Regions from separate parts of the Psychrobacillus sp. genome, predicted to be linked through region 2. Evidence: a T-box and tRNA genes for the amino acid it is inferred to sense, from the RefSeq annotation. Region 2 holds a T-box; the other holds one or more tRNA genes.

Region 1 (3,430 bases), on a different contig from region 2:
ACGCATAGTATACCTGATGCTTTTGGAATTGTGGTAAAAACTCCACCTGGTAATATTGTGCATACAGGAGATTTCAAATTTGACTTTACTCCTGTCGGCGAACCTGCAAACTTAACGAAAATGGCAGAAATCGGTCGTGATGGCGTTCTTTGTCTTCTTTCAGATAGTACTAATGCTGAAGTTCCTAACTTCACAATGTCCGAACGCAAAGTTGGAGAAAGTATGGATTCCATTTTCCGTAAAGTAAATGGTCGTATTATTTTTGCAACCTTTGCTTCGAATATCCATAGACTTCAACAAGTAATAGACGCTGCGATTCATCATAATCGCAAAATTGCTGTTTTCGGAAGAAGCATGGACAACAATATTACAATTGGACGAGAGCTAGGCTATATTACAGCCCCTAAGGAAATGTTCATTGATACAAGCGCATTAAACCGATTACCTGCTAACGAAGTCTTAATCCTTTGTACAGGTAGTCAAGGGGAACCAATGGCGGCTCTTTCACGAATTGCTAATGGTACTCACCGACAAATTCAGATTCAACCAGGAGATACTGTAGTATTTTCTTCTTCTCCTATCCCAGGTAACAGAGCAAGCGTTAATAGAACGATTAATCTGTTATTCCGTGCGGGTGCAGAAGTTATTCATGGTTCCTTGAACAATGTCCATACTTCTGGGCATGGCTCTCAAGAAGAACAAAAGCTTATGCTACGTTTAATGAAGCCTAAATTCTTTATGCCAATCCACGGAGAATTCCGTATGTTAAAAATTCATACTGAGTTAGCAGCAGATTGTGATGTTCCTATTGAAAACACATTCATTATGGAAAATGGACAAGTTTTAGCTTTAAGTTCTAATGAAGCACATGTAGCTGGTCGCATACCATCAGGAGATGTTTATATCGATGGTAGTGGTATTGGGGATATAGGTAATATCGTATTAAGAGATCGTAGAATTCTTTCTGAAGAAGGCTTAGTAATAGTAGTTGTAAGTGCTGACATGGAAAGAAAGAAAATTGTTTCTGGTCCTGATATTATTTCTAGAGGTTTCGTCTATATGCGTGAATCTGGCACAATGATTAATGAAGCACAGCAAATGCTAAATAAACATTTAAGATTTACCATTCAAGACAAAGCAATAGAATGGTCAGAATTGAAAAATGAAATTACAGATGTTCTAAGCCCTTATTTATATGAAAAAACTAAGCGCCGTCCAATGATTTTACCAATCATTATGGAAGTGTAAATAGTATAACTAATCTAGTAGCTTTCTACTAAATATCTTCGACTGCAATCATCCACGAAGTTTTCGTGCTTGATTGCAGTCATTTTTTATAATTTTTTTATAGTAAACACGAATAATTAATAGAGAATACAAAAATTGAAATGCTTTTATACAATAAAGTAGAATTGATTTTCGGTAAAACACTGGTTACAAAAGTAATTCAAAAGAAATTACCATAAATAAAAGCGAGTAGGTAAACGATACCTACTCGCTAAGTTACTTACTTTATCGTAAACAAAATGATGGAACATAGGGGACTTGAACCCCTGACCCCAACACTGCCAGTGTTGTGCTCTCCCAACTGAGCTAATGCCCCATGTTTATTATCTAGTAATATTGTAAGTTATAAAAACAGGAAAGCAACCCCTCTTTGCAAATTACATAAAATTTATTGTAACCGTAAATTTCAGGGGTTTAGATAGCCTAAGTTTAAGACAAGGTGATTAATAGTTTTCCCCTTAAGCAATAACTCCCTGCCATCATTTTTCATTTAAGATAGAACCTTCTTTTCGAATCGATTAATATCCACATCTGCTCCTATGATGATTAAAACATCATTCAGCTGCATCTTATCCTGTGCCTGGGGTGATACTATAATTTCTTTTCCCCTCTTTACGGCAACTATATTGATGCCATATCTAGCTCGAATATCCAAGTCTACTATAGAGAAGCCCGCAATTTTTTCATTTACTTTGATTTCCATAATCGAATGCTCGTCGGAAAGCTCCAAATAATCTAAAACATTGTTGGACAGGATGTTATGAGCAATCCGTATCCCCATGTCCCGCTCCGGATGGACTACTTGGTCGGCTCCAATTTTACGCAATACCTTCTCATGATAATCATTTTGAGCTTTTACTGTAATTTTCTTTACACCTATTTCTTTTAGCATAAGCGTTGTAAGAATACTAGATTGAATATCGTCTCCTATTGCAACAATAACATGTTCGAAGTTTCTAATTCCAAGCGATTTTAAGACTGCTTCGTCTGTCGTATCCGCAATCACTGCTTGGGTTGCTATGGAGGCAAATTCATCAACTCTTTCTTGTACCTTATCAATGGCCATAACATCGGCGCCTTGCTCCATTAACTCTTTGACGATACTTCCACCAAAACGACCTAAACCAATAACAACAAATTCCTTCTGCATAGCTGCGCCTCCTAGAACTAATTGCCATTAGTTTAACACAACAGTGGTTCTACTGCTATCTAGATTTACATCATTTTTTTAACCCATGCTTATTATAAAAAATTTAGATTTCTTTTACCAAGAGGACAAGTCGCTTTTCCAACATTTGCAGTCCTCTCTCGCCAGCCTGTCTGTGTCTCAGTCGGCCTTTTTTATCAAACAAATAAAAATTTGGTACAAGCTTACACTGGAACATTTCAGATAGCACCAAATCATGATCTAGACAAATAGAGTCGAAAATTCCTGCTGCAGAAGCTGTTGATTTCACTAAACTTTTACTCGCATCTTCAGGAGACCTAGGCATATGAATAGCAATGACATTAAACTGATTTTCATACTTCTCTTTCCATTTATTTATTAATGGTGGAGCAACCTTACAGGCATCACAGCTAACAGACCAAAAATAGACAAGCAAAGGCTTTGTACCTAATAACTGTCCCTTTGTCCATGAGCCGTTTAACCATTTAGTTGTAATAGGAAACTCCGGTAACTCCTCTCTCAAATTCATCCATATCTCTCCTTTATCCTTCATCCATATTCAGTCTATGCAACAAAGAGATAGTTGCATCTAATAGTTGGAAAAAAATTTTTTTGTATTATCTTTAAAAAGTTGTTAAAGTAAACTTAAAGTTATGTTAAAATAAACTTTGTTTTATGGAAAAGCTCTTTATTTTACAAAAGAGAAGGAGCGTAATTACATGCAAATTGGTAGAAAAATTAAACAGCTAAGACTGAAAAAAGGTCTAACACAGGAAGAACTAGGCGAGAGAACAGACTTAAGCAAGGGTTTCATATCCCAGCTGGAAAGAGATCTAAATTCTCCCTCCATTGAGACACTTTTTTCTATTTTAAATGTTTTAGGTTGTAAGCCTAAGGATTTCTTTGATGATGAACATAGTAGAACTAAGGTGGTTTTCCAAGAAGAGGAGCAAACTGTTTACATAGATGAAGAAA
Region 2 (3,430 bases):
AATTTTAAAGTAACCTATCTCAGAAGTGTTTTTCACATGCACTCCACCGCAAAGCTCTAATGAATAAGCTCCCATTTGAACTACTCTCACAATATCTCCATATTTTTCTCCGAAAAGAGCCATGGCACCCATATTTTTTGGCTCTTCAATATTGTGATATCCAGTTACTACCGGAATATTATCCCACACCTTTTCATTAACTATACGCTCGATTGTTTCTAACTCTTCTTTCGTTACTTGCCCAAAATGAGAAAAGTCAAAGCGTAGGCGATCTGGTCCAACATATGAGCCTGCTTGGTTTACATGTGTTCCTAGAACGTCTTTTAAAGCTTGATGTAGGATATGTGTTGCCGAGTGATTCTTTATAGTATGACCTCTTAATGTTTGATCTACTGTAGCTACTATGTCAGCCCCAACTGTCATTTCTCCAGACTCAATAATAACAGTGTGTAGATTTTGACCATTTGGAGCTTTTTGAACATCCTTTACAAACCCACGGAAATTATCATTTTCAATTGTTCCATGATCTGCTATTTGGCCCCCACTTTCCGCATAGAAAGGTGTCTGGGTTAAAATAATTTTCACTTCATCGCCTTCTTGTGCAGAATTAACTAATTCTTGCCCAAGTACAATAGAGGTAACCTTTGTAGTGACACTTAACGTATCGTAGCCAACAAACTCACTTTCATCTTGTAAGTTACTAAAAACAGCAGATTGTACCTGCATAGAATCTACATTCTGACGAGCAGCACGTGCTCTAGAACGTTGAGCTTCCATTTCAGCTTTAAAGCCCTCATGATCAACTGTCATATTTGCTTCTTCTGCATATTCCTCTGTTAACTCAATCGGGAAACCGTATGTGTCATAAAGTGTAAAAGTAATTGTTCCAGGTATAAATGATTCACCTTTTGAACGTTGCTCCTCAATTACTTTTTCTAAAATGCTAAGCCCGTCATGTAGTGTTTCATGGAATCGTTCTTCCTCTGTTTTAATAACACGCATGATGAAGTCTTTTTTCTCTGTAACTTCTGGATAGAAATCCTTCATGATTTCCCCTACTACAGGTACAAGCTCAAATAAAAATGGCTGATCGATACCTAGTTGTTTTGCAAAACGGACTGCTCTGCGAAGAAGTCTTCTAAGTACGTAGCCACGTCCTTCATTGGAAGGTAAAGCACCATCTCCAATAGCAAAAGCAACGGTACGAATATGGTCAGCAATTACTTTGAAAGCTACGTCATTTTCCTTGTTTTGGCGATACTTCTTACCAGCAATTGTTTCAGTTTGCTCGATAATAGGCATGAATAGGTCTGTATCAAAGTTAGTTGGAACATTTTGTACGACACTAGCCATACGCTCCAAGCCCATTCCGGTATCGATGTTTTGCTTTGGCAACGGTGTATACGTGTGATCTGGATTATGGTTAAACTCAGAGAAAACTAAGTTCCATATTTCTAAATATCGATCATTTTCTCCACCTGGATAAAGTTCTGGATCAAATACATCATTGCCATAGGTTTCACCACGGTCATAGAAAATTTCTGAGTTAGGTCCACTCGGTCCTTCTCCAATATCCCAGAAGTTTCCTTCCAAACGAATAATACGCTCTTCTGGAATACCTATTTCATCCTTCCAAATCACATATGCCTCTTCATCTTCTGGATGAATGGTAATAGATAACTTTTCAGGTTCAAAGCCCATCCACTTTTCATCAGTCAAAAACTCCCAAGCCCAATGAATTGCCTCTTTTTTAAAATATTCACCGATTGAGAAGTTTCCTAGCATTTCAAAGAACGTATGATGTCTAGCTGTCTTTCCTACATTTTCAATATCATTAGTACGAATAGATTTTTGTGCATTTGTGATTCTTGGATTTTCTGGAATTACACGTCCATCAAAATATTTTTTTAACGTTGCAACTCCACTATTGATCCAAAGAAGTGAAGCATCATTAATCGGTACAAGTGGCGCCGATGGTTCTTGTGAGTGACCTTTTTCTATAAAAAAGTCTAAATACATTTGTCTAATTTGTGCACCAGTTAAATGTTTCATTTTTTCATTCCTCCTAATAAAATTATTCCTCTTTAACAAAAGATTTGACGCTATGCAAAATAAAATAAAAAAAGCCTTCATCCCAAAAAGGGACGAAAGCTATTATTTCGCGGTACCACCCTAGTTACATAATAGAATACAACCTATTATGTCTCTTAAGAATCCTTAACGCAGATTTACGGCAGGTATTAGCTGCACTCAGGAGTAGCTTTCCTAATTGTTATACGCTGGGGATTCTTTCAGCCAAAGGAACCCTTCTCTCTTCAGGTAACAACAGTACTTTCTCCGTCATCATGTTTTTATATGCAATTTTGATTATAATTAACAATTTGTACTATGTCAATCTGTATCTAAGAACACATATGGGGTAATCCCCTTCATGCCTATGAGAGGATCGATTAAATGATAATTATCTGCTGACAAATATGTTGAGTCCACTTCATCAGCCTCAACAGACAACGTCTCTTCAGTACGACTTTTTTCTGCAGAGTCAGATGATGTAGATTTTGTCTCTATTTCTTCTTTTTCTTCTTTTTCTTCATCTGATAAACGTTCTTTCAATGTAGTTAAACGCTGCAAGTCATCTGTTCGTTCAACGCCAAATTTAAATACCTCTGGATCTCCACAAAGTATTAAGAAATTTTTAGCACGAGTAATTCCCGTGTAAAGCAAGTTACGTCTAAGCATTTTCATATAGCTTCTAGTAACAGGCATAATGACTGTTTGGAACTCACTACCCTGTGATTTATGAACGGAGCAACAATACGCTAGAGTAATTTGATTTAGATCATTCTTTTCATAGGTAACTTCATTGCCATCAAAAGAGACAACAAGCATCTCTTTCTTCTCAACCGTTTCATTGGCTCTAAAAATAGCAACAACTTCCCCCATATCGCCATTAAAAACGTTACTTTCCGGTTGATTTACTAGCTGGAGTACTTTATCTCCTATTCGATAAATTGTATCTCCAAAGGTCATTTCCTTACGTGTTCCATCGGTATTCGGATTGACCATCTCTTGAATCATTTTATTTAACGCATCTATTCCAGCAGGCCCTCTATACATAGGAGCTAGCACTTGGATCTCTCGAATGGATTGACCTTTAGACAATGCCGCCTTTAACACTTGTTCTACTACTTTAGGGATTTGTTCAGTCGTTGCCTTGATAAAGGATCGATCTTTTGTTTTAGCGGTAAGTGTAGCAGGTACACTTCCTTGTTTCATTTCATGTGCTAATTCTATAATGGAGGATCCCTCTGATTGTCGATAAATATCAACCAGTTCCACTGTTGGAATTCTTTTAGATGCCAGTAAGTCCTTTAATACCTGACCTGGACCAACAGGTGGGAGCTGGTCTTGGTCACCAACAAAAATAACC

The links. A T-box is a leader RNA that pairs with one kind of tRNA and senses whether it is charged. The one in region 2 lies ahead of alaS (alanine--tRNA ligase), so its partner is inferred to be a tRNA-Ala.
Region 1: it encodes a tRNA-Ala, which carries the amino acid that the T-box ahead of alaS (alanine--tRNA ligase) is inferred to sense. The anticodon was not compared.

What each region holds. Positions count from the first base shown of each region.
Region 1 covers NZ_JBAEAP010000600.1:2,816-6,245, forward strand. Annotated here, with positions in the region: gene rnjA (ribonuclease J1) at 1-1,248, shown strand, start outside; tRNA gene AC06OU_RS17030 (tRNA-Ala) at 1,531-1,603, opposite strand; gene AC06OU_RS17035 (potassium channel family protein) at 1,778-2,437, opposite strand; gene AC06OU_RS17040 (TlpA family protein disulfide reductase) at 2,541-2,984, opposite strand; gene AC06OU_RS17045 (helix-turn-helix domain-containing protein) at 3,175-3,430, shown strand, end outside.
Region 2 covers NZ_JBAEAP010000524.1:54-3,483, reverse strand. Annotated here, with positions in the region: gene alaS (alanine--tRNA ligase) at 1-2,052, opposite strand, end outside; T-box leader at 2,138-2,353, opposite strand; partial or broken gene AC06OU_RS14810 (AAA family ATPase) at 2,392-3,430, opposite strand, start outside.